DNA from 4 places in the Paenibacillus sp. tmac-D7 genome. Region 2 is predicted to be linked to each of the others. Evidence: riboswitches for the same ligand, from Rfam matches in the RefSeq annotation. Region 2 holds a riboswitch; each other region holds the start of a gene.

Region 1 (7,810 bases), on a different contig from region 2:
CGATTTGGGCTTATTGAAGGAGTTTTATGTACGTCAAACCGGAATCGCCCGTTACGACACGAACGTGCTTCCGCATCATCATCTGTATTGTGTCCGATGCGGAAGGGTGACGGATTATACGGGGGCGCTGCCCCTGCCGTCCATCGAGGTGAGTCCGGGGTTTCAGGCGCACAGTATTTTCCTGGAAGTAACGGGTACCTGTAAGGCATGTGCCGTCCTGCAGCGGCCGGAGCGAGGCATTGCGATCTAAGAAGCCGATTTGAAAAATAAGAGGAGGAATTTTAAATGAGAAACCAACTGACGGATATGATCAACAAACAAATTGCCAACTGGACGGTGCTGTATGTAAAGCTGCACAACTATCATTGGTATGTGAAGGGTCCGCAATTTTTTACGCTGCATACGAAGTTCGAGGAACTGTACACAGAAGCTGGGCTGCACGTCGACGCACTGGCCGAGCGGTTACTCGCCTTAGGGGGCAAGCCGGTTGCAACGATGACGGGGAGTCTGGAAATCGCATCGGTCCGGGAAGCCGCCGGAGAGGAATCGGCCGAACAGATGGTGGAGGTGATCGTTAACGATTTCAGCCTGATTATCGGCGAATTGAAGCTGGGCATGGAATACGCCGAATCGATTCAGGACGAGACGACGGGCGATTTGCTGCTCGGTATTCACTCGGCGCTTGAGAAGCACGTTTGGATGTTAAATTCGTTCTTGGGCAAATAAGCTTTACTGTTTGACGGGGGCGAGCCCCGCAGCCAGCCGTAAGCGAAGCCGATTTCATCGTGCTCCGCTTACGGCTTCTTCATTTCGTACCAGGTCCGATAGGCTTCGATGTTGTCCGGGGAATCGTCGGAGGCGTCGGACGTTCGGAAATAGCGGGCGAAGTAGGCGGCTTCCGCCGTCTCCGCGTTGCCGTCGCTGTTCACCGTGAAGTGAACGTAGGACACTTCCAGCTCCCACTTCACGGAATGGGCGGCTTCGTTGACGTGCTCGACAGTGGCGAAAGCTTTCACCCGCTCAAGCATCGCTTCGAGCACAGCCGGGTCCGGCAACCCTGCCGTGTCGGCCCGGATGGTCAGGTTGGGGCGCGTGAATGTAACGTGAACGCGCTGCACCGATGGACTCAGCTGCCGCAGATCTTGGCGCAGCTCCTTCACGGCAGGGGTAGACACGGAGTGTGTCACGCTGCACCCTCCGAGCATCGCTGACCCTAGGATAAGGAACAAGGCGTATAGGGCCTTCCATCGCATCGGCATCGTCTCCTTGTTCGAGCGTAGGTATGATCAATCATAACACATAGGGAGCCGTAAGCGGGGCAGAAGCGTTCCTTGCCTGCCCGAGGCCGAGGGGCCAGGGATCGCTCCGAACTGTCGTGCCGATCGTGATCCATGTCTTCTGCCCCTCCAGGTAACATTTAGCAGCTTGTTGACAATGATTTTTATTATCACTACTATTTTCTATGTACGCGGAAGGATGTGAATGCAGAATGTTGTACGACAGCACCCAACTGCACCAGCTTTTGTTCGAATATATGAGCACGGAAGAGTTGAAAATCCCATGCCGTTCGCAAGCGGATGTCTCGACAGGGGACGAATACGCCTTCGGCTTCGTACAGCAGGATAAGATTCGCGTCACGCTGCGCGCTCGCGGTCAGCGGCTTTCGGGCAACGTGCTCGGCGGCGATTTGTTCCTCATTCCTCCGGGCAGCGCATGCACGTTCGATAACTTGTCGGCCAATCATACGGCCGCTCTGGTCGTCATCCGCTTCCAATGCGTGCCGAAGAAGCTCCACGTCTTACCGGCTTCACCGCTGCCGATATTCACGGAACGTCTGGAGCTGATCCGCCTCCGCATTCCTCAAGTTCGGAGCTGGATTCAAGATTTCATCGGAGACTCCGGCGACGACGCGGCTCATTATTATCAGCTGCAATCGCATCTGTACGGATTAGCCGCGGCCTACATGACGACAATTCAAAAGCCGAAACAGCCGGAGGCGGAGCTGCTGGATTACGTCGAGCAGACACGTCAGTATATGGTGGAGCGGTATAACAATCCTTTCGATATGGAGGAGATCGCGCGTTTGTCGGGGGTCGGATCGAGCCGGTTTTATCAGGCGTTCCGCCGCCATACAGGGCTGAGTCCGCACAAATACATGACGAAAATCAGGCTCGACATGTCCTTGTCGCTGCTCGCGGATTCCTCGCTGCCGATCCTTGATGTGGCGCATTCGGTCGGGTATCCGGACGAGTACTATTTCAGCCGGTTGTTCAAGAAGCATATGGGGATGTCTCCGACCGAATATGCGTTGTCGGCGAGAAGGAAGATCGCCTGTCTGGCGCCGATCTTCCTCGGAGATCTATCCGTGCTCGGCATTACTCCCCATCTCGTTCTGGAACGCGGGTGGTGGGAAGCTCCGGAGGAGGGACTGCGCAAGGTAGCGGTGGAGGCACCGGAGCTCATCTTCATCCCGCCGGTAACGGATGATGTGTATCGCGCCTTGTCCCGCATCGCTCCGGTCGTCATGCTCGACTGGAAGCGTTATTCCTGGAAAGAACGCCTGCTCGATATTAGCCGGGCGCTCGACATATCGACGGTAGCCGAGCGTTGGCTGTCCTATTTCGAAGTGAAGACGGAGAATGCGCGTTATCTGGTGCGCAAACGGCTCGGGGACGAGTCGGTGCTGCTTGTCAACGCTTCGGGTCTGGGGTTTCGCGTATTCGGCATGCAGATGCGGAAGATGAAAGATTTGTTCTACGACGATCTGCAGGTGACGCCACCGGCACTTGTCCGGAACATGAGCTTTCTCGATGTCGCTTCGGTGCAGGAGCTGTCCGAGCTTGACAGCGACCATGTGGTGTTCCTGGTCGATATTGCCGATTCGGAGGATCGCTGCGCGGAGCTGGAGCATCACTGGCGGAGCCTGAACCGGGACCGCCCGAAGAAAAACTGCTTCTTCATCCGCACCCGCCAACCGCTGATGAACAACGCCGCTGTGCACGAGAGCCTCGTCGACCAAATGGTAAGCCACTTGGTGCAGTATACCTGACCCGGCGATTGCCAGAAACGCAACATAATTCGTGGCTCCAGGCAGAAAAACCAAAAGTGCGAACGCATAAGTTTTATACGGCAGGACCGTCCGACGCTTCGGGCGGTTTTTTTGTTCGACAAAAAGTGATCATTATTTACAATATTAGTTCGTATGTGCTATGCTGAGCTAAGAGTTTATATGGAAATTAGTTCTAACAACCTATGTAAAGGCAAACTTATTGAAAGATAAGGACGCAAAGCCACAGGTCTAATGCGGAAGCTATGACGGCTGGGCTGCCATCGAGGCTAGATCGCGACAAACTACCTGATATTTGGCTGAGGTAGTTTCTTTTTTGAAGGTCGAGTAACGAGGAGCAGCGGTAAGGAACTTCAACGGCGGCGCATCGGACAAACCAATCGACTTTGATGAAAAGGGAAGTGAGCTTGATGAGATTTATCCCGATTACCGAATACAACGAACAAGCCATGATGCTGGCTCAGCCCGTATACGACAACAAGCGGCGCATGCTGCTTGCGGCCAACAACACCATTCATCCGAGGTATCTGGAGAAGCTGATCCAGGTCGGCATCAAGCAATTGATCATTGAGGACGCCGAGTCCAAGGGGATCACCTTGGAAGAAATGATGGACATGCCCACCTGGATGGATGTCATCGACAACGTGCAGGAGGCTTATGCCGCCGTCAAGGCGAAAAAAGCTTTTCCCATCCGAAATGTGCTGACAGGCGTCAGCCGTCTGATCAGAGAAGTTCAAAGCCGGCCGGTCGTCATCCCGGTGCCTTCGAGAACGCTTGCGGAAGAGCTGAAGCCTTACGCTCATGCCGTCAACGTGGCTTTGCTGGCGCTCCAGGTCGGCAAGGCGCTCGGTTACAACGACCTGATGCTTCGCGATTTGGCGGTAGGCTGTTTGCTTCACGATATCGGCAAAGTGACGGCGCAACAAGAGACGGGGCATCCCGAGGCCGGCTTCAACCTGATCCGCGGCATTCGCGAATTCAGTCTGCTGTCGGCGCATATTGCGTATCAACATCATGAAACCCTCGACGGCCATGGATACCCGCGCGGCATCTCCGGGGCAACCTTTCACGAGTATGCGCAAATTTGCGGCGTGTGCAATCTGTACGAGAACCTGATCTCGGTGCAGGATGCGGCTCCTCACGATGCGATGGAACGCATCATGGCTACGAGCAGCATCAACTATAACGCGGATGTGGTCAAGGCTTTCGTAAGAGCCGTTCCCTCGTACCCGCCAGGAACGAAAATTCGGATGCAAACCGGCGATAACGCGATCGTGACGAAAATCACCGATCATATGCAGCGGCCGGTCGTTCGCTACCTGACGACGGGACAAGAAGTTTCATTAGCCGACAACCCTACGCTCATGATTGCCGGCTGCTGTTGATCGGCAGTTCATTTTAATTTCGAAGGAGCAGACAACGGATGGCTAACATTATGATCGTGGATGACGCAGCTTTCATGCGCATGATGCTGAAGCAGATGATAACCGAGTTCGGGCACCAGGTGGTGGCCGAAGCGCAGAACGGCATAGAAGCCATTGCGGCTTATGAGAAGTTTCGCCCGGATCTGGTGACGATGGATATTACAATGCCCGATATGGACGGGATCGAAGCCGTTAAGAACATTAAGAGCATAGACGCTGGCGCCAAAATCATCATGTGCTCGGCAATGGGGCAGCAAGGGATGGTTCTGCAGGCCATTCAAGCAGGGGCGAGGGATTTTATCGTGAAGCCGTTTCAGAAAGATCGGGTAGGCGAAGCGATCTCCAAAATTTTGGGCTAGCGCATCGCCGGCCAGAACAAGGGATTTGATTTTCATAACGGAAAAAAGCAGCCTCCCTTCGGGAACGACGGCTGCTTTTTTGTTTTACGGCTGCGCCTGGCTAACGGCTTAGCCTTGTGCTTCGGAGACGATTTGCTCCATCACCTTGATCATTTGCTCAGCGGGATAAGCGCCGGAGAGCGCGTACTTGTTATCGAACACGAAGAAGGGAACGCCGGTAACGCCGATGCGAGCCGCTTCTTCCTGATCGGCGTTCACCCGCTCGGCGCCTTCGCCTTGCTCCAGGCGGCTGCGCAGCGTTTCGGCGGCATGTCCCTGGGCTGCGGCGATAGCCAGCAGCACCTCCAGCTGCGCGATATCCTGGCCATCCTCGAAGTAGGCCTTCATGATCCCGTCTACGAGCGCAGCTTGCCGATCCTCCGGCAGCAGCGCGACGAGCCGATGCGCCAGCAGCGTGCTGGGCATCCGGGTCACCCGATCGAAGCGGAAGGTGACGCCCACCGCCGCGCCCGCTTGCGTGACGCGCTCCGTCACCTGCGCTACCCCGGCGGGACCGCCCATCTTTTTGCCCATCGCGTCGTGGAAGGGAAGTCCTTCGGGCGGCAGCGACGGATCAAGCTGGAACGAGCGGACGCGAATCGTCGCTTCCTTGCCGCCGGACCATGCGGCCAAAGCGTCCTTTAAGTTTTGCTTGCCGATCCGGCACCAAGGGCACACCATATCGGAGTAGACGTCTATTTGCATAAAGCAGCACCTCCACTTTAATTTCATAAGTAACTCTAGTATGGGACATTTAGGGGCGGATGGCAATATAAGATTAGAATCAGGGACAAGCAGAAGCACGTTCGTGAGTTTTGTGTTTCGACCGCGAGTATGGCATGCTGGGGAGTAGCATTTACCCACCCGCGCCCGCGCACAGTCTGCTGCCGATTGCCGGACAGACGGCACGCCTTGTTCATATATCGTTCACGCCGCACTGGTACACTGGAAGCATCGGGCGAACTAAGAGCGCCGCACCATTCAGCACCCGATCTGAAGGAGGAATTTCCTTTATATGACACAAGAAACCTCTCCATCGACAGCCGGCTGGAAACCGTTCGTCCGGCTTATTCTACAGACGAAGCCGTCCAAGACGCTGCTCGCGCTGGCGCTTTCGCTCAATCTCGTCACGACGCTCTCGGGACTCGTGATTCCCCTGCTGACGAAGCATGTAGTCGATAACTTCTCGCTCGCGAACCTGAATGCCGTGCAAATGGCCGGCATCGGTCTCGCTTTCATCGCGCAGGCGGTTACAGCCGGCATTTCCACGTATTTGCTCAGCCGGATCGGCCAGCAAATCGTCTCCAATCTGCGGCACCGGTTGTGGCAGAAGCTGCTCAAGCTGCCTGTTTCCTACTACGACGAACACCAGACGGGCGAAACGATCAGCCGCATGACCAACGACACCGGGGTATTGAAGGGGCTGATCACCGAGCACTCGGCCAACTTTTTCACGGGCATCATCTCCATTGTCGGCTCGCTCGTGATGCTGTTCTATCTGGATTGGAAAATGACGCTGCTCCTGCTCATCGCGCTTCCGCTCGCTTCCGCCGTCCTGGTGCCGCTGGGCCGGCAAATGTACAAAATTTCCAAAGGGCTGCAGGATGAGACGGCCGATTTCACGTCCGTACTGACCCGTGTGCTGTCGGAAATTCGCTTGGTGAAAGCCTCTAACGCGGAAACGCGGGAGTTTGAGAACGGGAGCAGCGGCATATTGAAGCTGCTCCGTTACGGCATCCGCGAAGGTAAGGTGCAGGCCGGGATCGCGCCGGTCATGTCCTTTGTCATGATGCTGATGTTCGTGCTGATCATCGGTTACGGCGGCCTTCGGGTATCGTCCGGCGCGCTGACGGCGGGAGCGCTGGTGGCCTTCCTGCTGTATTTGTTCCAAATCGTGCTGCCTACGACGCAGATTACGCAGTTTTTCACACAGTTCCAGAAGGCGAAAGGGGCGACCGAACGCATCATCGAGACGCTTGAGGCGGAAGAGGAGTCCGTCTTGGGGCTTCCGCTTGAAAGAGCCGACCTGCCGATCGTGCTGGAAGGCGTGTCATTCGCTTACAAGGGCGGCGAAGCTGTGCTTAAACAGGTGACGTTCACGGCGGAGCCAGGCAAGGTTACAGCCATCGTAGGTCCGAGCGGGAGCGGCAAGACGACGCTGTTCTCGCTGCTGGAGCGATTCTACAGCCCGACTGGGGGGACGATTAAGCTGGGCGAGGTTCCGATCGATCGGTACGCGCTGCCTTCGTGGCGCAGCCGGATCGGGTACGTCTCGCAAGAGAGTCCGCTTGTGGAGGGAACGATTCGCGAGAATATAAGCTACGGGCTGGATCGGGAAGTGACGCCGGAGGAGCTCGACCGGGCAGCGCAGATGGCGTATGCCGACGAGTTTATCGGCCAGCTGCCCGGCGGCTACGAGACGGAGGTCGGGGAGCGCGGCCTCAAGCTGTCGGGGGGCCAGCGCCAGCGTATCGCGATCGCTCGCGCGCTGCTGCGCGACCCGCAAATTTTGATGCTCGACGAAGCGACGTCGAGCCTCGACAGCAAGTCGGAGATCGTGGTGCAGCAGGCGTTGCACAATTTGATGCGGGGCCGAACGACGCTCGTGATCGCGCATCGGCTGTCTACGGTCATTGACGCCGATCGAATCGTTTTTGTCGAGAAGGGGACGGTCACCGGCGTCGGGACGCACGACGAGCTGTTCGCCTCGCACCCGCTGTACCGCGAATTCGCTTCGCAGCAGCTGCGTTTGCAGGACCGGCCGAGCTGAGCGGGTGCCCGGGAAGGGAGTCTGGCGCATGCTGAAGGCGTGTCCGGACCGCCCATGGCAGGCGCTACCGCATGCGGCTTCGCCTTCAGCGCGGAGAAGCTCTGATTCACGCGGCAGAGCAGTCGCTCCGTGCGCGGCATTCGTGCCAAGC
Region 2 (7,810 bases):
TTTGGGTTACGAGCAAGTCACCGTGGAGAACGGCCGCGTTACTTTTACAGGCGACCTGCTCGCTGTTTGCCGCGCAAACTTATGGCTGCGCACGGCGGATCGCGTCTTGATCAAGATGGCGCAATTCGAAGCACGCACGTTCGACGACTTGTTTGAAGGCGTCAAAGCGCTGCCTTGGCCGGACTGGATTCCGGAAGACGGAGAGTTCCCCGTCGAAGGACGTTCGCACAAATCGCAATTGTCCAGCGTCCCCGCTTGCCAAGGCATCGTGAAGAAAGCGGTCGTGGAAAGCATGAAGCAGCGGTACGGCACGGAATGGTTCCGCGAAACCGAAGGCCGTTACGTGATTGAGGTGTCGCTGCTCAATGACATCGCCACGATCACGCTGGATACGACCGGTCCCGGACTGCATAAGAGAGGCTACCGCAAATTGGTGACGGAAGCGCCGCTGAAGGAAACGATGGCGGCCGCCATGGTGCTGCTCAGCCGTTGGCAGCCTGAACGGCCGCTCTACGACCCGTTCTGCGGCTCCGGCACGATCCCGATCGAAGCGGCGATGATCGGCTGGAATATAGCCCCCGGCCTGCGGCGCAGCTTCAACGCGGAGAGCTGGCCTGTGATTTCGGAAGCGTTATGGAGCGAAGCACGGGAGGAAGCCTTTGATCTGGTCAAGGACGATATCCCGCTGCAAATCGGCGGCTCGGACATCGACCCCGCCGCCATCGAAGTGGCGTTAGCTGCAGCCAAATCCGCAGGCCTCGCCAAGGAGCTTCGCTTCCATACGCTTCCGGTCAGCAAAGCGCTGCCGGCCGGCGATTACGGCTGCCTGATCACGAACCCGCCATACGGCGAAAGGCTCGGCGACCGCGAAGAAGTCGAACGCGCGCTGCGCCAATTCGGGCAGATGCATAAGCAGCTGCCGAACTGGTCGGCCTTCATCCTCAGCCCGAGCAAGCAAATGGAGCATTATCTCGGGCGAAAAGCCGATAAGAAGCGCAAGCTGTTTAACGGACGCATCGAATGCGCGTTATACCAATTTTTCGCCCCGGGCGGCTTGTTCGGCTGGCGGAAGGATTCGAGTACGAGCGGGAATTAATGCAGATTGCGCCTATACGCTGTGAGGAGCAGCCAAAAAAAGCTTAGGGCAGACGCTCCTAAGCTTTTTTTGGCATGCGCCCTTCCAGCGCGTAAACCATGCAAAAAAACGCATCCGTCTTCGGGGTACGTTCCCCGGTAAACGGATGCGCTGCCGGCGTCGGCCGATAGGGTTTCGTTACACTTCCGTCCTCGGCTTCGTCGGATCGCAGCTCATCGCTTTGATTTCCGACACCTGAGACAGCTTAAGCAAGTAATAACACTCCTCCCGAGCCATGTGATCCGCCATCAAGGGCGAAAGCACACCGAGCGCCTGCCCGCTTAAACGGAGCTCTTCCAGCTCGCTCAGAAACTGCTTGAACAGCGTCATTTCAAGCTCAACCTCTTTATTAAACCGGGCTAAAGCCGGGAATTTCTTGATGTTCGTGCGCAGAAAGCCCGCCAGTTCCACCGCTTTCAGGTAATACTCGCGGAATTGCCGGTCGAACGATCTGGCCAGTTCCACCAAACGGGATTCCGTCATATCCAAGCCGGCTGCAATGGAGCCCGCATGGCCGTAGGCGTCCTGGAGCCATACGATGTGGTGGTGCACCGCATCGAATACCGGCGCCGGGCGCCCGGATAACAAGTACCCCAGTACGCGTAAATACTCCTCTGCTTCGTTCACCATATGGCTCAAGAACGCGGGCGGCAGCTGGATTGCGATCTTGCCGATCAAATGCCGCTCCAGCAAGCGCAGCTTGAACGCGCGAAGGTCTTGTGTCAGCCCGTACGCATCCTGCGTCAAAGCTCCCGCCTCTGCCGGGAACTTATCCGAACGCGCCTTCTTCAGCAAGTCGTCGAATGCTTGAACGAAGCCGAGCGCCCGCTGCGCCTCTTCCCGTTCATCGACCGGCAAGCTTACCCGGATGAACCTGGCATGATCACCGAGCACCTGAAGCCAAAACCGATGTTCAAATAACGCCGACTCGATAACCTCCGAGTTTTTCACAAACATGCCTCCAATGATCCGATTGTTCCGTGCCGGATGGGAATGATCCGGCCACCCCACATCGTATGCTCAGAGGCCCAATCGGGTTCAAAGAAAGCCGCAGTCGTTCGCTGCCTAAGCTATACTAAGCGTGCTTCAGCTGAGGACGGCACATCAAGTAATCGAACAACGGTAGAAATACGTCGTGGTTCGATTCGCAGCAGATCGAGAGCTTCACTTCGCCCATCCAGTAAAACGTGATGATTTGCCGGCTGCGCCCGCGAATCATCTCGACATCCCAATGCGGGGACGTCAGCTCGTACACGTCACGATTTATGAACAATTTCGGTCCTTCAGCAGATAGGAAGACTCCGATGAAATCATCGCCGATTTTCGTGTAAAACCCCTTCTTATTTAAGATGCTGCGTTCCTGGTCCATCGCCGGGTTCTCCTCCTTCATCTATTCACACCAAAAAAAGCTCCCCTGGTCGGGAGCCGCTGTTGAAAGGATCGCGATCACTCCGTGCCTTCGACAACTGGCTGGCATAGCGCTGCTCTCCTGCGCCTAAGCCCCTATAGCTTTGCGTCCGCAGACTTTCGTCCGGGTTGCCCTTATCGAGTGCGCTCGAATTGTGTCTGTTCATGGAGATGTTCTTTATTAAGAATATAAGATAGAAGGTCACGAATACATAGTTCTTTCATCCCATTTTCATAAAAAAATTTGGGAATTTTGTATGATTTTGAATAACCGGTACCCTTTCCAGTAAAAAATGATACCCGTCAACGCGATCATGGCAACCGTTACAAAAAGCGGGCCTCCGCCCCATTGACCGAGCACATAGCCCCGATTACCGGTCCCGGAAATTGGCCGCCCCCGGATCATGTCTGGACGCCGAAATTCGTGCCGCGCATCCCTTCCGGCGTCAAATCAAAAATCCCCGGTGCCCTGAGGCCCGAGGATCTGATCTTCTTGCATGATTTATTTCACGTATTTGCTCGCCTTCTCGATCGCTTCGTCTTCCGTCTTGCCGGTTACATACCGGCCGTTAATGAAGATGAAGGCAAACCGCGAGCACGGGCCGCAATAAGACTTGCAGCCGACTTTGATCTCGGCGTCGGGCACAAGCTTCTGCAGCTTCGGAACGGCGGTTTTCATTCTCATATGTTTGCATTTGTCGCAAACGCGAATATCGTTGACCATGCGGTAATTCCTTTCTTCAAGCGGCTGACACCGGGGAACTCCCTGTGAACGATGTGCTAGTGGTCCCCGTTATTGCCCTTGCTTGGATTCGTTACCGCGAATCCTTCTTCCGGCACATAGAAATAATCGATCCGAACGCCGTCGAGCAGCGGCTCGTCCTTTTGCAGAATAACGTCGATTCCTTTATCTGTCGAAACGACGACATCGTTCTCGGTCGGCGTATCCATGCTGAGTCCGTAGTGGGCATGGTCGCCATGCGCATGAGTCACATACACGCGAAGCTTTAATTCTTTATTCTCTTCTTGCTCCATCTCGGCCAACAACACTTTGGCCGCATTGCGCGAAATCTTGCATTTCATGTCCAGTCACTTCTCCTACTGTGCGTTTTTTCTTATTGTATAGAATCGGGCCGCCGAAAGCAACCGTTCTTCGCTGTTTCCGTATGTATGTACAAGCCGGCCTCACTTGCGAATCAAGTCGGTGTCTTTTAATATGGAAGATAATGAATGGAGGTTAACGAATGATTCCCTTTTATCGCAAATATTACAAAACGATTATCGATATTGCGCTGCTCGTGCTTACCGTATATTTGTTCATGTTCGCCTTCAGCCATCTGTATCGGATCGCGACCCCGATTTTCCTCGCGTTCGTCATTTACTTGATCATCGAGCCGTTCGCCAAGTTCCTGAACCGGCGCGGGTTGAAGAAATCGATCGCTTCCGCCATCTCCACCCTCGTCTTCGTGATGGTCATTCTAGGTGCCATGACCGGACTCGGCGCGATCTTCACGACCCAGATCATCAATCTCGCCGACAAGCTGCCCGATTACGCCGTCGTTCTGGAGCAAGAGCTCATCAACCGCTCCGACCAGGTACAGTCACTGATCGGGACGCTTCCGGTCGATTTGAATTTAGTGGAGAAGGCCAAGGAGTACTCCGCGGAGATCATTCAGAAGACGACCGAAATCGCCCGTACGTTCTTAACGAGCTTGTTCGCCATGCTGACCTCGTTCTCCACGTTCGTCGTGAACTTCGTGATCGGTATTATTTTGGCCTATTTCCTGAGCATCGAGATCGAATCCTGGAAGCGGATCGCTTCGGACAAAACGCCGAAAACGTTTAAAAAAGCGTTCCACTTCCTCCGCGAGAACGTGCTGCTGGGCATCGTCACCTACCTTAAAGCGCAGGCGAAGCTGATCAGCCTGACCTTTATCGTCATCTTCATCGCGCTGCTTATATTGAACGTCAACAACGCCTTCTCGATCGCGCTCTTGGCGGCCATCTTCGACGTGCTCCCGCTGCTCGGCGTTTCGACGCTGTTCATTCCATGGATCATCTACTTGCTGGTCGTCGGACAAACGACGCTCGCGATTTGGCTGGCTGTGCTGCTCGTCGTTGTGATTGGAACGAGACAAATTCTGGAACCGAAAATTACGGGCGATTCCCTCGGCGTGTCTGCCTTCACGATGCTTTCGTTCATGATCGTCTCGCTGTCGCTCTTCGGCGTGGCCGGCTTGATCTTATCGCCCGTGCTGATCATTCTGGTTAAAGCGCTGTACGAGCAAGGGTATTTAAAACGATGGATCCGGATGCCGGCCGAAGAGTACGAGCCCGATCCGTCGTCTATCAAATAATGCAGCACATCTCAACCGGATTCGGACGCTCACAAGCCGGTTGATGGCATCTGAAGTCCATGGAAAGCGGTGAAACGATATGTCGCAGCCCGCATAGCGTTTCTTACAAAGAACAAAAAAAGAACCCCGATTCCTCGAGGTTCCCTTTAAACCTATTCAGTTGTTGAGCGGATGGCCGCTTCTTGTGGTTTGACCTTCCGAGGACGCAGCCTTAAGCGCCGTATTTCCGTTCGGCTCTATCGGTAAACCAGTTCATCAAGAGCAGCGTAACGGTTACATCGTCAATCGGGATGAAATTCAGCAGATCCGGCATGATCCAATAAATAAGCGCAGGCACCACGAACAACAGCTTCTCTCCGAGCGGAACCCGCGGGGAACGCAGCAGCGGCCAAATGCGCCGAAATACATGACCCCAATGCCGGAGTGACAACAATCGCTTCCACATCGCCTCGGGTCTCCCTTCCTGTCCAAGTCGTCTTACCCCGATTATACCTCATGGCAACCCGTTTGCCCAAACTCCGCTCCCCGCACAAAGAAGCCGCCGAGACGGACGGACTCGGCGGCTTCGAAATGCTAAACCATCAGCCCTTCCGTCAATAGCGGAAGCAGCTCATCATAAATAATCGGGAATTGCGACAACGGGAGCGGATTCACTCCATAACCGGCTTCAATCGTAAATCCCGGGCGTCCGTAGGTTTGAATAAACCAATCCTTATATCCGGCATCGCTGCCGGTTAACTTCACGGCTGCATATCCGCTAATTTGCTGGAAACGCTGTGCGATACGTTCCGACTCCGCCGGTTCGTAATCGCGGTAATTCCAATAAATTTCCCGGCCCTGGGTATGAAACGCCATCACCAGCCGGAAATCGCGCTCCCGCGTAAATCGTTCCATCGCCGAAGCTTCCGGCTCTGACAAGGGGCTCGGCCCTGTATAATCTCTCGGTCCGGGTCCCGGTACGTCGCGGCGGTCGCGTTCCGTCTCCCAATAAGCGGGAAATTGATCGTTCAGGTCGACGCCGCGAACGTTCGCTTTCCATCCCGAGAAGTCGTCCGAGCCGCCGTTCCATTCGAGCAGCTGCCCGGCATGCGGATGATCCGGGTCCGCTCCGTGCAGCACCAGCTCAACGCCATCGGGATTGACCATCGGCACGATCCAGAGAGAAGTCTCTTCGAGCAGCCTGCCCGCATCAGAGCCGCAGAAGGACTGTGCCTGCACGCAGGCGTTCGCGTAATCCTCCGTAAATTTCATCAGCAGCAGGCTGGTCACCCACTCATTCGCATGAAACGAACCGTTATAATGAAGGTGCCGCATCCCGCATCCGATGCGGACGTAAGGAATGTCCTTGCCCATGACGCTTTGACCGATCGAGCCTATTTCCAGGAACGGGTAGCGATACCCGAGAAGCTCGAGGCTCCGCATCATCTCCTGATAACCGAATGGAACCGTCGTATCGACGATAGGACCGGCCTTGCACACGGGCAAGCGAACGGTCTGTCCGATCCGCAAATACCGGGGGTTGACGTCCGGATTCGCTTCCATGAGATCGCTCAGCCCGATCTGAAAGCGCCCCGCCAATTCAGCTAACGTATCCCCGGCTTGGACGATATAACGGCAATCCGGAGCGTTCGGAATCCGAACGCTGCATCCCGGCTGCAATCCGCCGCCCTTCTGCAGCTCCGTATTGGCCCTTATCAAGGCTTGAACCTGAAGCCCATGCCGCTGTGCGATCCTCTCCCACGTGTCTCCCCGCCTGACGACATAAGGAAATGTCATACGTTCCGTCCTCCTTCACGCATCCTCCCCGTTCTTCCGGTCGGAGGCCGGGGTATCTAAAAATATGCGTGAGGACTAAATAATATGCGATACTTGCCAGACAACCGGCGTCACGCGGATTTGCTCGTTTAACCAGCTTTGAGCGATCTTCTTGAACATGAGCGGATCCCCGCTGCAAAAAAACTGATGAACCGGCATCACCGGACTCGTAGCCAGCATTCCTTTATGATATAAAATCGTGCTGACCTCCCGCGCGGTTTCATCCGCCGAGCTGATCAGCGACACTTGAGGACCCATCACGCTGCCGATCACATCGGACAAGAACGGATAATGCGTGCAGCCCAGAATCAAGCAATCCATCGGCGCTCCTTGCAGGTCGGCAAGCGAATCCGCGACGACTTGGCTCGTCTGATCGGCACGGAACATGCCCCGTTCGACCAGCGGCACGAACAGCGGACAAGCTTTGGTCACCACTTGGATCGTTGGCGAGATTTGGCGCAGCGCGAACTCGTATGCGCGGCTTTTGATCGTGCCTTCGGTACCGATGACGCCGACGATTTGCTTTCTGGTGGTCTTGATCGCGGCGCGCGCGCCCGGGTGAATGACACCGACAACCGGGATCGGCACGCGGGCGCGAATTTCTTCCATGGCGACGGCGGTTGCCGTGTTGCAAGCGATCACGATCATTTTCGGATGGTATTGGAGCAAATAATCGACGATCTGATGGGTAAAATGTATAACTTCCTCGGCCGGTCTGGGACCGTACGGCGTACGTGCCGTGTCGCCGAAGTAAATGATTTTTTCTTGCGGAAGTTGGCGCATAATTTCTTTCGCTACCGTCAATCCGCCGACACCTGAATCCAGTATGGCAATCGCTTGCTGCACGTGTGTTCGCTTCCTTTTTCATGAAGTGGCAAAACGAATGTGCTCCTACAACATATGTGAGCTCCGTTGGAAATGTACCCCGGACATCCGGTGTCCGCAAGGTCATTCTATCTTAACAAACGATGGCGGAAAATTAAACCGCTCCGCGATCAACCTTCACTTTGGCGGCTCGATGTCGTTCAGAAGTGCAAAGGTGTAGCCGGCTTTCTTGATATCCTTGACAATTCGGTCGAGCGCTTCGATATTCTCC
Region 3 (7,810 bases), on a different contig from region 2:
TAAATCTTTGATATGATACTAGCAAATCAGCCACCTGTCAATACCCTAGATTTTCCAACAACAGAAAAGACATTCCCGGGTACGAGAATGTCTCCGCTGTACGGATGACTTAATTCATACTAATTTAATAGGAATAGTGATATAATAGCACCGCGCATTTTCCCCTGTCAATAGACCGCTTTACCGCTGTTCCGCAGTTAACCGTTCATACAGGAAGTCCACGACGTGCTCCGCCTTCATCCGCTCCGTCATGCCTTCCAGCACGTGGCTCACATCCTTCACCCGCTCGGCAAAATCCTTCGCCGCCTCCGCATACGCCGGATCGTCGTGCAGCAAGTGCCGTACTATCGCGGGATACAGAGGCAGGGGCGTTGGAGCCCCGCCTACGGGGACCGGACGCAGCCGGGCGGGCAAACGCAGTCCGTCCACGGAAACGGCTTTTAGTAAAATGTGTAAATGATTTGTTACATAAATGAAATCTAATTTTCATCTGTCTTTAAGCTTCCCCGCCTATAATAGAACTCGACCCCCTTTTGATATATAAACTTTTAAGACCCGCAAGCCTTGCGCTCGCGGGTCTCTTTCTGTCTTGCCCACCTGCTCGTTCTCTGTGCTCTGTTGTTTTGTTGCCCTGCCCCTCTGTTTCTCTATTCCATCATTCCCCATGACGTCCTGGGCGAAGATCGCAACCCGACGATAGTCTTGATATAATGAACAGTAACTTACCACTGTGCAAAGGATGAGATAGCGGCGCATGGCATTCGGAATTAAACGAGAAGAATTGACGGCGTGGAAGGAAGCGGTGACGCGCGGGGAAATCGCTTATTTGACGCATTATTGGCTGGACCCGCGGTTTCCGGGCATTACGTCGGTGACCAAGGTAGGTTGTGCGGATCTCGAACGGCTCAAGGCATGGTGCCGCGGCCACGGCCTGAATCCCGCGTATATCCATAACCGCCCGCCCTATCCGCACTACGATCTGATCGGACCGAAACAGAAGGAAATATTGCGCCGGGAGCGGTTATGGGATCATTTGGAGCGCTTTAAGCTGTTATAAACCAGACACGGGGCCACGGCGGGGAGCAGGCGGCAAGAAAGGCAGCTCCGGCTCACTGTTCTTCGCTCGGCACAACCCTGGCCTTAATCGTGTCGAAAGGAACCGGTGTATAGTCCCAATGCTCGACGCTAACGTTGACGTACTGTGTCCCCTCGTACTTTTGCCCGTGGATGTGACCGTGAATGTTCACGTAGGGCATATGCTTGTTCATGTACATCGGCTCGTGGGACAGGAAGAAAAATCCGCCGTACACGATCGGATACTCGCTTACTTCATCGAACCCGGCGTCGAGCCACCAGCGGCGGCCGCGGCCCCGGTCGTGGTTGCCGAGAATCAGCACTTTGTACCCGTTAAGAGCGGACACGATCTGCTTCGTTTTCTCCATATTTAAGAACGAGAAATCGCCCAGATGAAACACCTGATCGTCCTTCCCCACCACAGCGTTCCACTTCTCCGTCATGACTCGCGTCATCTCTTCGCTACCGGTAAACGGCCTCGATTCGAAATCGATAATGTGCTTGTGGCCGAAGTGATGATCGGAGATCATAAATACGTTCGCCATCGTATCCCCCCTGTCGATCCTTAATACTGCCTCTAACCATCGGTTCCCTCATTCGATCCGGAATCGCATCGCAGCCCGGCACCGGCTACGCCCCTACCGGAGGCAGCTCCTCGCCCCGCTTGATTCGCTGCACGCCGTCCTCGCATACCCCGTACGGCTCCCAAGGGCAGCCGGCGCAGATCCGCCCGATGTCGCCTGCCTCCATCGTCTCATCGACCGCGCCGCATACGTCGGCCCAGCTCATCTCGCGGCCGACCCGCAGCCCGAGCTTCTCCAGCACGCGCGAATCGCGATGCGCTACGCTCGTTTCTTCGCAGTGCGGGGGCTTGTCCTTCGGATATGCGGCGCAGATGTCGTCCGGCCCCTCCACCAGCACGACCCGCGTCTGCGGCTGTTCACGAAGCCGCTCATAGATCGCCGTCATGTTGGTGCAAAAGTCGGGCGAGTAGCCCATCCCCCGGTAGCCTAGCAAACATAATAAATGATGCCCTCGAAGTCGAATCATCCGGTGTCCCATCCTTCCCCTTACTTGCGGTCCGTGGTGTCATGAAACAACAGGCTGCCCCGCGGGCAGCCTGATCTTCTCTTACTTATATTGGCGCCAGTCGAGACCGCTGTTGTTCAGCAAATGATCAAAGTCGTTCTCGAGACGCTTCTCTTCGGCCTTGCGGGCTTCCGCCGCTTTTTGCTTGGCGGCTTCCTCGCGTTTAGCCGCTTCCGCTTTCATATCGTCCGCCTGCGCCTTCAGCTTGTTCACGATATCCGGATTCAGAAGATCCTTCAACGTGGCCGGTTTATCGGAAGTAGCCGGCTGAGCGGCGGATGTCGGCCGTTTTTTCTTGACCATATCCATCACCTCGGTTTCATCCACATTATAGCAGGTTTCACCGGGTCGCACTACTGCGCGGTCCCCCGGCAATGGTTCGCATTTACTTATTAAAAATACATCGCTTGCTAAAATATAGTGAATTCATTACTCTTAGATTTAGAACATGAATCGGAGGTGCGAACCATGAAACTCGGAATTTTGGATCAATGCCAAGTCGGCGAAGGACAAACCGCCGCGGATGCGTTGAAGGAAACGACGCGGCTGGCGCAAGAAGCGGACCGGCTCGGCTATGCCCGATACTGGGTATCCGAGCATCACGGCAGCAGGATGCTGGCCTTCTCCAGTCCGGAGGTGCTGATCGCTCACCTGGCCGCGGCGACCTCGCGCATCCGTGTGGGCTCGGGCGGCGTGATGCTGCCTCATTACAGCTCTTATAAAGTGGCGGAAAACTTCAAGCTGCTTGAGGCGCTTCATCCGAACCGCATCGATCTCGGACTCGGCCGCGCACCGGGAGGCATGCCGCTGGCGACGCGAGCGCTGCAGGAGCATAAATATGTAGACACGGACCGCTATCCCCAGCAAGTCGCCGATTTAACGGGGGTCTTGTACGAATCGCTGCCTCCCGATCATCCGTACGCCAAATTGCAGGCGGCGCCTTCGATCGCAACTGCTCCCGACTTGTGGCTGCTCGGTTCAAGCGACGAGAGCGCCAAAATCGCGGCCCAACAGGGGACAGCCTACGGATTCGCGCAGTTCTTCGGCGCGCCCGGTGGGGAAGCGGCGATCCGGTATTACCGGGAGCACTTTCAACCGTCGAGCTTGAACGATCGTCCGCGAGCCCTTGCTGCGGTCCTGGTCGTATGCGCCGATACGGAGGACGAAGCGAACCGGTTGGCGACAAGCTCGGATCTGTTCTTCCTTCGCTTGGGCAGCGGCCTCGACCAGCATGCCTTCCCTTCCGTACAGACGGCTATGGACTATCCGTATACGGAATACGACCTGCTGCGCATTCGCGGGGCCCGTGAGCGCCGCTTCGTAGGCACGCCCGACCGCGTCAAGGCCCAACTGCTCGATTTTGCCGAGCGGTACGGCACCGATGAACTGATGATCGTCTCCCCGATTCACAACTTCGGCGCACGCGTACACTCCTACCGTCTGCTGGCCGACGCCTTCGGGCTTCCGCAGACGCCATGAACCGAACAAGCGACCGCTCCCCGATACAGACCGGGAACGGTCGCTTGCTCGATCTATCCGGTCCCGGCGACTTCCGCCCGGGATAACCGACTCTCTTTTAACCTGTGTATAACCTCGATTGTGGATATGTTAATGAATGTACTAAAACCTATGCACAGGAAGATGAGATAGCCTGTTAGTAATGTGTATAAGCCTGTGAATAACGCAGGTCATTTCCTTGTCAGATGCGGACGATCGTCTTGCCGCCGACCGGCAGCCGCCCCATGGACTGTTCACAGCTTCCTTACATTTCGGCTTGCTGGCCCGCATCCTGCTGCACCGCCGATTCCGGTTTGGCCTCCCGCCACGCCGGTACGCGCTTGCTGTTGTGCGCGCCGAGCATCATGCCGGTGCCGAGAGCGGTACATTCAAGCGGATGCTCGGCAATATGTACGGGAACCCCGGTCTCCTCGCGGATCCGTTCATCAATTCCTTCCAGCAGAGCACCGCCTCCGCACAGCAGAATCCCCTGCTCCACCACATCCCCGGCAAGCTCGGGCGGGCACCGCTCCAACGTCGCGCGAATAGCTTCGACCAGCAGCTGCAGGAAATCATCCACCACCGTGTAAATTTCCCGGGAGCTCAACTGGATCGAACGGGGCAATCCGTTAATCACATCCCGCCCCTTAATGCCGAGAGTACGTTCTTCGGAGGAAGCACGGGCCGTTCCGATTTGTTTCTTGATTTCTTCCGCCGTTCGTTCCCCGATCTCCAGGTTGTACTGCCGTTTCACATAATCCATAATATCTAGGTCAAGAGACATCCCCGCCCGGTTCACCGTATGGCTGGCCACAATGCCCCCGAGCGACAAGATGGCCACTTGACAGCTGCCTCCGCCAATATCGAGCACCAAATGACCGATCGGCTCGTCAATCGGAAGTCCTGCCCCGAGCGCAGCAGCCAGCGGTTCCTCGACCGCAATCGCCCGTTTGGCTCCCTTATGGACGATCGTTTCTTCAACGGCCCGCTTTTGCACATTGGTAATGCCGCAAGGCACGGAAATATATACTTGAGAGCTTCGCAGCAAAGACGAGCGGCCTTGTATTTTTTTGATAAAATGCTGAAGCATGCTGCTGGTCAGATCGAAATTGGCGATGACGCCATTCCTCAAGGGATAGGTGATGTCGACATGAGCGGGAGCTCGTCCGATCATCGCTTGCGCCTCCGCGCCTACGGCCAGCAATTCGCCGGTGCTTTGATGAAAGGCGACTACAGACGGTTCGCTCAGCACGATGCCTTTACCCTGCTCGAAGATCACCGTGTTTGACGTTCCTAAGTCAATACCGTATAACTTGTCAAATCGTTTAAACATGAAACTTCTCCTCCTTTATTGGAAACCCGATGCGCGATTTGGAGGTGGATCAGCCGGATCTTCTATAGTATTCTGCTTCACTTGCAAATTTGAGGGGTAACTAGCAAAAATCGTGAAAATCTTCAAATATTTTTGACAAAATACGACAGATCGTTTATTTTTAAATGATATAGAACTAAATACCTACGGCAAACTCGTTCGAAAGGCGGGGACGCAAAGCCACAGGTCTTCCGCAGTTTCTGCGATGATGGCTGGGTTGCAATTTAAGACACTACCTTTCGGTAGTGTTTTTTGCTTAGTGGGCGGTTTGTCATTCACAAGGTATGGATCAAAACTATCGTGGATGGGAGCAGCTATTTTGTTTACAAGAACTTCTTCACCTGTCGTTTCATTCTTTTACCTGGTCCTGTTGCTGGTCTTGGCTTGTTTGGGAAACATCATGAACCTGTCTCTATTTTATGGAGTCGACTTTATATTCGGCAGCATCTTTGTATGGCTCATCATGAAGCTCTATGGATTTAAATGGGGATTGATCGGGTCTGTTCTCGCAAGCAGCGCTACCTTAATTTTATGGAATCATCCGTATGCTATGCTGGTCTTTATTGCAGAGACGATATTCGTCGGCCTCTTCTACCGGCAGAAGATCAGCAACTTCGTCTTCCTGGTCGCGTTGTTCTGGATCCTGCTGGGCATGCCGATGATCTGGTTATCCTATCATTATGGATTGCAGATGGACGCTACGGCTACGTTGACAGTTATGCTTAAGGATGCTGTCAACAGTATTTTAAATGCTTTGATTGCAAGCCTTATCCTCACTTATTTGAGGGCTCCCATGGGGACCGGTCAAACCTCCAAAAAAACGTCCCGTTCTTTGTACGATATTCTTTTTAACATTTTTGTCGCCTTAATCGTCTTTCCCCTGCTGCTTGTCATGATCATGGTGAGCCGAGAGGAGATTAAGAAAACCGATGCGGCGATTCAGGAAGCGGCGGAACGCCAATCGGAAATCATTGAGAACGATATCAGCAACTGGAGAAACGTTCATGTGTCGGCTGTCGAGCAATTTTCCAATCTCGCGGCTGAAACTGATCTGAACGATGCAGAGGCTCTGCAGAGGCTTACTGCTCATTTTAAACAAATTTTTCCTGATTTTCATAATATGTTCATCACCAATGCTGCAGGAACAACCGTAACCTTCTATCCCTTACATAATATGAACGGCCAACCTACGCTCGGTTTGAACTTCTCGGACAGGCTGTACTTTATACAAAACAAAGAAAGCTTACAGCTTGTCATTTCCGATGTTTTCGCTGGAAGAGGCGGCGTGTCCGAACCCGTCGTAAATATCAGCGCTCCGATCATGAGCGGCCGGCAGTTCCAGGGCATTGCCGGCGGGGCCCTGGATCTCGGTTATATTAGCCAAAGAATTCAAGCACTCACAACATATACGAACATCCATGTTACCATCGTGGACCGCAACCGGCACGTGATCGCCAGCACCCGTTCCGCGAATGCCGTTATGCAGGAATATGACTGGAAAAAAGACGGCGAGATTCACGACTTGAAGGACGGCTTCTACTATTGGCTCCCCAAAAATATCAAAAATCCGATGAAACGGTGGGGAAACTCGTCATACATCAAGATCACGCCGTTATCAGGCCTTGGGGACTGGACCGTCATCGTGGAATCGTCGTTTGCGCCTTATCAGAACGGATTGTACAAGTCCTATATCAAAACACTTACGATCCTGTTGATTTGCGGACTGATCGCAATCATTACGTCCTTCTTCATCAGCCGTTCGATCGTAAGGCCGATCATTCGGTTAGCGCATACGACAACGGACTTACCCAATAAAATATTGGAGAAAAACGCCGTTCATTGGCCCAGCAGCCTATTGACCGAAATTACGATTCTCATTGCGAATTACCGGATCATGGCCGAGAGACTTCACTACATGTTTCGTGAAATTCAGCATCTTGCCTATTACGACCATTTAACAGGCCTTCCCAACCGGGTGCTGTTCAATCAGGAATTGGAAGTTTCGTTAGAGCAGAGTAAACGTAACGGGCAGACGGCAGCCATCCTTTTTATTGATTTTGATCGTTTTAAAGTGATTAACGATACCCTTGGACATCGGAACGGCGACCTTCTGCTGCAGCAAGTCGCGGAAAGGCTGAAAGGCAGCATCGAAAGCAATAATTTCCTCTCTCGTATGGGCGGAGACGAATTTACTGCGGTATTCCCGAACATGACCCGTGAACAAGCCGCCCAAGCCGCGCAAAGCATGCTTGATCTGTTTACCGCTCCTATCCTGATTAGCGGTCACGAAGTGTTCATCACCCCCAGTATCGGAATCAGCATGTATCCGGACGACGGGGAAGATCAGGAAACGCTTCTTAAGAATGCCGATCAAGCGATGTATGCCGCCAAAGACAAGGGCAAGAACATGTATCAATTTTATACGTCCGAAATGGATGAGGCTTCCTGCAATCAAATGACGCTGGAAACCATGATGCGTAAAGCGTTGGATCATGGCGAATTCGAGCTTTACTATCAGCCCAGAATGAATGTAAGGTCAGGAACGTTCAGCGGGCTGGAAGCCTTGATTCGCTGGAGACATCCGGAACGCGGCTGGATTCCTCCGACCGATTTTATTCCTCTGGCTGAAGAGACGGGGCTGATCAATCCGATCGGAGAGTGGGTTTTATATACGGCTTGCGCGCAAAATAAAGCTTGGCAGGATGCCGGATATCCGCCATTTTCCGTTTCCGTCAACCTGTCCGTCAGACAATTCCGGGAACAAAACCTTGTCGAGCT
Region 4 (7,810 bases), on a different contig from region 2:
ACGCGAATGTCGTTATCGTGAATCTCGATGTCGAAATCTTCCATCTCCGGCATCACTGCAACCGTCGACGTCGACGTATGAATGCGTCCACCGGACTCTGTTGCCGGTATGCGCTGTACCCGGTGTGCGCCGCTCTCGAACTTCAGTTTGCTGTAAGCGCCCTTCCCGTTCACGAGGAAAATAATCTCTTTGAACCCGCCGAGATCGTTCATGTTCACATCCAGCACTTCCGTCCGCCAGCCTTGCGCGTCCGCGAATTTGGTATACATCCGATACAAATCGGCTGCGAACAAAGCCGCTTCATCGCCGCCGGCCGCGCCGCGGATTTCTACGATTACGTTCTTATCGTCGTTCGGATCCTTCGGCATCATCAACACTTTGATCCGCTCTTCCAGCTCGTCCTTGCGCGCGGACAGCTCTTCCAGCTCCATCTTGACGAGCTCTTTCATCTCGTCGTCGAGCTTCTCGTTCTGCATCGCCCGCGCCGCCTCATATTGTTCCATAACGCTCTTATACTCTGTATAAGCTTCATACGTCTCTTGCAGATCCGACTGCTCCTTGGAATACTCGCGAAGCTTCTTGGAATCCGACGCGACATCCGGGTCGCACAACAACTCGCTTAACTTATCGTAACGGTCAGCCAAAGCTTGTAACCGATCCAGCATTCGTCATCCATCCTTTCTTTCCGTAACCCGTTTTTCCTTACTAAGCGACCATCCTGTCCTTCAACACCCATTGCTCCGAGCAGGCGTCTTCTTCATGCCGACCACCGCTGATCTTCCCGCTTCCTCGCGCCAAGGCTGCAGGCACTTGGACCGTCTCTTAGCCTAGCTAAACGTTGAAACGGAAGTGCATGACGTCGCCGTCTTGAACGACATATTCTTTGCCCTCGAGGCGCAGCAAACCTTTTTCCTTTGCAGCATTCATCGAGCCCGAACCAATCAGATCATCGTAACCGACAACCTCAGCGCGGATAAAGCCGCGTTCGAAATCGGTATGGATTACGCCTGCCGCCTGCGGCGCTTTCATTCCTTTGCGGATCGTCCATGCGCGAACTTCCTGTACCCCTGCCGTAAAATATGTGTACAGCCCGAGCAGCCTGTAAGCGGCACGGATCAACCGGTTCAACCCGGATTCGGCAAGGCCCAGCTCCTCCAGAAACATCTGCTTGTCCTCGCCTTCCAGCTCAGCGATCTCCGATTCCACCTTCGCGCTGATCGGAACCACTTCCGCGCCTTCGAGCGCCGCGTATTCGCGCACTTTCTGCACATACGGATTGCCGTCCGTGTCCGCAACCTCCGCCTCACTGACATTCGCCGCATACAACACCGGCTTCATCGTCAGCAGGTGCAGGTCGCGGATCAGCAAGCGCTCCTCATCACTCAGCTCGACGCTGCGCGCCGGTTTATCGTTGTAGAGCGCCTCCTTAATGCGTTCGAGACACTCGACTTCCTGCGCATATTTTTTGTCGCCGCCCTTCATGTTCTTCCGGGAGCGATCGATTCTTTTGTCCACCGAATCCACGTCCGCCAAAATCAGTTCCAGGTTGATCGTCTCGATATCGCTGATCGGGTCGACCGTTCCGGAAACGTGCGTAATGTTCTCGTCTTGGAAACAGCGTACGACATGCACGATGGCGTCCACCTCGCGGATGTGGGCAAGGAACTTATTGCCGAGTCCCTCGCCTTGGCTTGCGCCCTTGACCAATCCGGCAATATCGACGAATTCGAACGCCGTAGGCACGATGCGATTCGGCACGACGATTTCCGCCAAGCGGGTCAAGCGCTCATCCGGCACCTCCACTACGCCGACATTCGGATCGATCGTGCAGAACGGATAGTTAGCCGACTCCGCACCGGCCTGTGTAATGGCGTTAAACAACGTAGATTTACCGACATTCGGCAAACCGACGATTCCACAAGAAAGACTCATATATAAACAGCTCCTTATGCTCTGAACGGAATTTCAAATCCTGACATTATATTATATCCCAAAAGTAGGCCCCGTGTCATCTCCCTATGGGAAAAACCCTCCTTCCATTCGGAAAGAGGGCATGGTGACGGGCGCGTTACTGCGGCGGCTGCCCCGAAATACGGCGAAGCTCATTGGCCAGCCTGTGGAACTCCGCCTTGGCCGCCTGATCTTCCGCTGTGAAATAGGAGGCTGATAGAAAGCCGATGATCTTGTTCGCATCCTCCGCGCTAATTCGTGTCTGCGGTTCCGGCGCGGGTTCCGTCACAAGGCTGGCCCGGTACTCGTTCACAACGTCCTGAACGAAGCTCTGGAACGTCTTGCCGAGCAGCCGCAGCGGCTCCTGCGGATCGCTTCTCCTTGCCGGATCCAGCATATAGTGCCCGACGATATCGGTAGCCGGGTTTAGTCCGTACCGGTAACAAGCATACGCAAGCACCCATACGTACCGCTTGTAAGATTCCGTCAAGCTGATCCTGCCTCCGTAACAAAGCTCCACCGCGCCCGCCGCGTCGTTGGCGTCGTCGCCGTAACGCGCGTTATCGGTCGTTACGTTGTACACGACGTGATAGGCAATCTCAGCCGGTCCGGTCAGGAACGGTATGCACTCGATGATCTGTTTATCGTCCACAAACAGATGCGCGGAAGATGACATTTCATTGCGGGTATTTTCAAAATAAGACACATTCGCTGCGGCCGTTGACCCCGGATTTCCCGTATCGTGGGCCACCATAAACCGGCAGCGGGCTAACGCCGTCTTCGGACGCCGCTGGCTCGGCCCCGTCAAATAGCGTGGAATGATCTCATATTTCATAACAAAAGCCACCGTGCTCACCACCCTGCGGACATTTCGGAAGGTCTCGGGCGCTGGGGGCCCCAGCCGATCCGACGAGAATCCTTGCCTTACGATCAGCATATGCGAGCGCCCTGCAAGAAGTCCGTGGCATTGCCGGCCTCTATTTGAATATACGTTTGTTAAAATCGTCCCGTTTCGAACTGAAATGGTTTTCCACTTGCTTTTTCAACACAAACGCCCGCAGCGCATTGGCTTTGTCCGTTGGCATGTCGATGTAACGCGCTCCGTAATAGATTACGGTTTCTCCCGGATCCAACCGTATGATCTCGACTTGGCACGGCATCTCGAAGCCCAGGTCCAGCCGAACGTCGGCCATAGCATGCTTGCTTAACTCAATATCGCTCGGCAAAATAAACCCGAGCCCGCTGATGCTAATATTTCGAACCTCCAGCGCGACATGCTCCTTCAACAATTGGATCTCCGCATTCGGTTCGCGGATCGAGAGCAGGTGTCCGTCATGTTTGACGTCGACCCGCGGGTTCTCCCGCTTCTCGGCGAACCGGTTCCGATTCTGAGGGGGGTTGATAACCATCAGCGCTCCTTGATCTTTAGCCACGACCGTCGATTGAAACGTATAGATTCCGCCGGGTGAATAGACCGTTAATTTAACCGTATCCCCAAGCTCGAACGCCTTGTATTCCGAAATCTCAACTTCAAGAATATCTCCCTCGGCATAAGTCAAAATGCCGGTCGAAACGAAATCCCGCTTCTCCACCGCCACCCGGCTGTTCAGCAGAATTCCGCTTGGGCTTCTATACGTTTCGTGGGTAAACTCGTAGGATATTTTTTCACTCGTAACGGACTTCATCACCTTCGTTACCACCTTTCGCTCTCATGTCTTCGGTAAAAAATAAGCTGCATCTCAACATGCGAGACTACAGTCTGTTCACCGGTGCGCCCAATCGGCGGCCAGGCTGTCGTCATCCACAATAAAGAAGACCTTAGACCCTAAGCTTTGCGTCCTTGCCTTTCGACAAGTTTGTCAAAAAAACGAATGATAACGACTATTTAACTAAACTTCACATCACCGAACTTGGGTACATATGCCCACATCTTGATCTCATTATAGGTGTTTCCTAAATTCCCTTCAAGAAAATTCACACTTTTCACAAAAAATTAACAGCGCTTTTCCGTAAAAAAATTATTCACATGTTAACCGTTCTGTGGATAACTTATATATCCACACCCGGACTTGCCCTACAAGCGCGATTTACCTACAATGGGGATAAGAAATTAATCCTATTTATCCACATACTTATCCACAGTATGTGAGTAAGAATGCTTGTTCGTTTTTCTTACCCGCAATCGACGAATGACTAATGATGAATGAGGTGTAACGATTGATAGCCATAGAAGAACACGAGTATTTTATGCGGGCGGCAATCGAAGAAGCGCGGAAAGCCGAAGCGAGCCGCGAAGTGCCGATCGGAGCGGTCATTGTTCGCGGCAGCGACATTATCGGCCGCGGTCATAACGTCCGGGAAACGGCCAAAGATCCGCTTGCCCACGCCGAACTGATCGCGATTAAACAAGCGAGCGAACAGCTGGACGCCTGGCGGTTGCTGGAATGCCGGCTTTATGTGACCCTTGAGCCGTGTCCGATGTGCGCCGGAGCGATCGTCCAGGCGCGAATTCCGCAAGTGATTTACGCATCCCCGGACCCGAAGGCCGGCTGCGCGGGGACGCTGATGAACCTGCTGCAGGAAGATAGATTTAACCATCGCGTCGACGTGATTCAAGGCGTTCTGCAGGAAGAATGCAGTTCCATGCTCACCCAATTTTTCCGCAGATTAAGGGGGAAGACGTAACCTAATTCCCTTTACAACGCCTATTTACCCATGCTAAAATATAATCGTTTCAGAAGTTCGAGACGTGGCTCAGCTTGGTAGAGCGCTTGGTTCGGGACCAAGAGGTCGCAGGTTCAAATCCTGTCGTCTCGACCATCCTATATGAACTACGAATTGCGGCGTAAACCGCAATTTTTTTATGCCCAAATTCCGATATCCCTCTCTTCTCCCGTTGTTTTCCCTCTCTCTCCCCTTCAGTCTATTTTGTTAGCCCGTTCTCCGGCTTCCCGGCTATCACTGTACCGGCCGGTTATACGACGGATGGCTTGGGGGTCGGCATCGAATTTTTGGGCCGTGCCTTCGATGAAGCAACCTTGATTAAACTGGCCTACGCTTATGAACAGGGCACCCATCACCGGAAGCCTCCCGTTCTGGTTCCTTAAGGCCAGGGTCCTAAACAATATCCCCTTCGTGCCGCTCTATTTCATACATAGCGGCCCGAAGGGGATTATTCGATATTTTCGACTCTTAGCCAGGGTTCGATTCGTTATGCGGGCCCTGCACTTCAACCTGCACGTCCTGCGGTAGCACTAACGTAACAGACATCTCCGGGTAGACCGAATTCAGGCCGCGGTAGACCGGAGGACGCTTCACCTGCACATACATCGTGTCGCCAACCGTTCGCACCGTGTAGAATTGCTCCTTGTCGACCGTCGGACGGTCTCCTTCCTGTACGCGGGTTCGGTAAGTGCCGAACAGGTGCATGGAACGCTCCGCCGTTTTGTCGATGCGAACCGGTTCGCCGGATGTTTGCACGACCAGCTTTTGGATGGCCGGATTTACCGGTTCCTGCAGTTCGGGCAAATCCGCCGTGACCTCGACTTCGCCTACGAGTTTGCGTACTTCATCCGTCACCCCGAGACCGGTCAGCATCGTAAACATGAAACAGCCGGCGAACAACACCCCGACGAACAGGACGCTCATCCAATCATACCGGATGACCTCGCTCTCTTTCTTGGCGATGAACACATACGCGAGGATCTCCAGGCCAAGCAGCACAAGGACAATCGGCCACCAGCGGATGAAGCTGGTGAATGCGCCAAGTCCCTGCCATTGCGATAAGAACAGGAGGACTCCGAAGCCGATCAGCGTGAGCCCCATCGACAACGTGCCTACGCGCCATTTTCTCAATCTACTCCCCCCGCTTCCCTTTCTTGCCGCCCCATAATAGGCGTATCCCCCCGCCAATCAGCAGTACCGAAACGATAAAGGTTTGAAAATAGGTATGGTACCAGTTCAACACCCGCGACCGTACTTCTCTCGGCAGCCAAAGATCAAGCATATTCAACAGCACCTGATCCAGCAAATAATACAAACCCAGACCAAGCAATCCGATTCCGATCCAACGCTGCCGGTGGACGAGCCAATCCACGATGGGTGCATCCGTCAACGGCTCCCTGCCGGATTTCGAGATCTGCTGCAGCGCGTCGAAGAAGCTGTAAAACCATAGAATCGGAATCAAGAACAAAAATAACGACAACCGGAGCGCATCCATAAAATAAACGCTGAACAGAAAAGCCGCCATCAGCTGCAATCCCCGTTTTTGCAGGCCAAGGTACATATGTCCCGCTCCCGGAAACATGGACAGCAGCATCGCAATCGTTTTGTTTTTCTTGCCCGATTCGCGGCCGTCCTGAAAATCCTCGAATATCGTCCGATCAACCAGCGTCTCGCCCCGCTGCTTCCGGTGTAACTGCTGGACGCAGTCGAATAACCCATAGAGCCAAATAATCGGCAGCCCGCCCAGCAGGACCAGGAAATCATCCTGATTCGTCACCGCGGTTAAAAAAACCGTTACAACCCCCAGACCGAAGAACAACGCCAGGAACGCGAGACCGCGCTGCATCAGCCCGAGCTGGAAGTGTCCGAGTCCCGGAAGGAAGGATAGAAGTATCGTAAAGTGACGATCGCTTACGCTGCCGGACGGATATTGCGGCGGCACGCTGCCATATCGCGGTGGTTCCCCTTCCGAAGGCCGCTCCCGCTCCATGTGTCGCGGCATAGCTTCAGGCCCATACGGCCGCTCAGAAGCTTGCTCAGGGCCATAGGAACGGCTGCCGGCATGATTAGGGGATCCCCATTCGGCATGAGCCGGGTAGGGCGGTCCTGCAGCAATCGTACGCACAATATCGAAGAGGCTGCCGAACCAAATCAGAAAGGCAATGATCAGCGTGGCGACTGCCACTTCTTCTATATTTTCCGATAGCAGGAATAAAGTCATGACCAACGATCCCAAGAAGGCCCCACCGAATAGAACGCCTTTCAATGCGCGGCCCATGTACAAGTGACCTAGACCCGGAATCAGAGACAACATGAATGCTACGGTAGGGTTTTTATGTCTATTCATCACGTTTCCCTCTCTCTTCTTGTTTCGGTTGAATGGCATCGAGCATCCCGATCGTTTTGTCCATCAGCTGGTCGCTGAATGAACGGTACGTTACGGAATCCGCCTCCGCATGCGATTTCGGATCCAGCGCATTCACCTGCTGGGTGAAAATTTGAAACACCCCCGAGCCCATCAATAAGAGCGTAACCGCCGCGGCCACCGCATAATGGAAGATCGGGTGCCGCGTCCATGCTCGCCGGTATGCGCTATGATGCAAATGAGCGTCGTGTCCATGTGAACGATCCGCCTGCTGCTCAAGATGCTCGTCCCACCGCAGCATCGTTATTTCCGTCAAGGTGTGCATATCCGGCTGCGGCAGACGCTCGGCGGCCTTGTCCAGGCAGGTCATATAAAGCTCCAAACAGTGGTCGCATGCCTTCATATGATCCTCGCAGCGGTCCCGCTCATCGGCTGACAGCTCATCGTTGATATAGAGCAGCCATGCTTCCTCCGAAATGTGGATCATCCCCGATCCTCCTCCTTCCATGCTTTGCGCAAATATTGTTTGGCCCGGTACAGCTTCGATTCTACGGTTTTTAACGCAATCTGCTGTTCCTGTGCAATTTGTTGATACGATTTTTCCTCAATATAAAAGGCGTACACGACGTCCCGGTAATGCTCCGGCAGCTGGTCCACATAATTGCGCACCCTCTCCCGCTTCTCCCGTTCGAGCAACGTATCTTCGACGGTATTCGGGCCCACTCTGGCCGCAACCGGCTCAAGCTCCTCCCAATCGGAGGTTAGCTGCTC

The links. A riboswitch is a leader RNA that binds a small molecule or an ion and turns the genes downstream of it on or off. The one in region 2 is predicted to bind cyclic di-GMP.
Region 1: another riboswitch for cyclic di-GMP. It lies ahead of FKP33_RS10050 (HD-GYP domain-containing protein); the one in region 2 lies ahead of FKP33_RS01875 (hypothetical protein).
Region 3: another riboswitch for cyclic di-GMP. It lies ahead of FKP33_RS05590 (EAL domain-containing protein); the one in region 2 lies ahead of FKP33_RS01875 (hypothetical protein).
Region 4: another riboswitch for cyclic di-GMP. It lies ahead of FKP33_RS25030 (PilZ domain-containing protein); the one in region 2 lies ahead of FKP33_RS01875 (hypothetical protein).

The regions. Positions count from the first base shown of each region.
Region 1 is NZ_VIDW01000011.1:18,002-25,811, reverse strand. Features, by position in the region: gene FKP33_RS10070 (Fur family transcriptional regulator) at 1-250, shown strand, start outside; gene FKP33_RS10065 (Dps family protein) at 286-726, shown strand; gene FKP33_RS10060 (hypothetical protein) at 795-1,187, opposite strand; gene FKP33_RS10055 (AraC family transcriptional regulator) at 1,490-3,049, shown strand; cyclic di-GMP riboswitch class I at 3,250-3,332, shown strand; gene FKP33_RS10050 (HD-GYP domain-containing protein) at 3,478-4,452, shown strand; gene FKP33_RS10045 (response regulator) at 4,491-4,850, shown strand; gene FKP33_RS10040 (DsbA family oxidoreductase) at 4,959-5,594, opposite strand; gene FKP33_RS10035 (ABC transporter ATP-binding protein) at 5,905-7,659, shown strand; gene FKP33_RS27075 (hypothetical protein) at 7,789-7,810, shown strand, end outside.
Region 2 is NZ_VIDW01000002.1:79,099-86,908, forward strand. Features, by position in the region: gene FKP33_RS01865 (THUMP domain-containing class I SAM-dependent RNA methyltransferase) at 1-1,096, shown strand, start outside; gene FKP33_RS01870 (DUF2935 domain-containing protein) at 1,274-2,086, opposite strand; gene FKP33_RS01875 (hypothetical protein) at 2,211-2,504, opposite strand; cyclic di-GMP riboswitch class I at 2,594-2,686, opposite strand; gene FKP33_RS01880 (YuzB family protein) at 3,045-3,266, opposite strand; gene FKP33_RS01885 (iron-sulfur cluster assembly accessory protein) at 3,323-3,625, opposite strand; gene ytvI (sporulation integral membrane protein YtvI) at 3,787-4,899, shown strand; gene FKP33_RS01895 (hypothetical protein) at 5,111-5,344, opposite strand; gene FKP33_RS01900 (M14 family metallopeptidase) at 5,473-6,675, opposite strand; gene racE (glutamate racemase) at 6,751-7,560, opposite strand; gene FKP33_RS01910 (delta-lactam-biosynthetic de-N-acetylase) at 7,717-7,810, opposite strand, start outside.
Region 3 is NZ_VIDW01000005.1:123,318-131,127, reverse strand. Features, by position in the region: gene FKP33_RS05625 (hypothetical protein) at 181-429, opposite strand; gene FKP33_RS05620 (hypothetical protein) at 755-1,057, shown strand; gene FKP33_RS05615 (metallophosphoesterase) at 1,110-1,619, opposite strand; gene FKP33_RS05610 (DUF1284 domain-containing protein) at 1,705-2,124, opposite strand; gene FKP33_RS05605 (YqkE family protein) at 2,206-2,466, opposite strand; gene FKP33_RS05600 (LLM class flavin-dependent oxidoreductase) at 2,632-3,642, shown strand; gene mreB (rod shape-determining protein) at 3,926-4,993, opposite strand; cyclic di-GMP riboswitch class I at 5,171-5,257, shown strand; gene FKP33_RS05590 (EAL domain-containing protein) at 5,352-7,810, shown strand, end outside.
Region 4 is NZ_VIDW01000066.1:2,691-10,500, forward strand. Features, by position in the region: gene prfA (peptide chain release factor 1) at 1-665, opposite strand, end outside; gene ychF (redox-regulated ATPase YchF) at 832-1,932, opposite strand; gene FKP33_RS25025 (peptidoglycan recognition protein family protein) at 2,069-2,785, opposite strand; gene FKP33_RS25030 (PilZ domain-containing protein) at 2,928-3,635, opposite strand; cyclic di-GMP riboswitch class I at 3,729-3,821, opposite strand; gene tadA (tRNA adenosine(34) deaminase TadA) at 4,168-4,635, shown strand; tRNA gene FKP33_RS25040 (tRNA-Pro) at 4,694-4,770, shown strand; partial or broken gene FKP33_RS25045 (amidase family protein) at 4,884-5,057, shown strand; gene FKP33_RS25050 (LiaI-LiaF-like domain-containing protein) at 5,143-5,805, opposite strand; gene FKP33_RS25055 (hypothetical protein) at 5,807-7,021, opposite strand; gene FKP33_RS25060 (anti-sigma factor) at 7,014-7,526, opposite strand; gene FKP33_RS25065 (RNA polymerase sigma factor) at 7,523-7,810, opposite strand, start outside.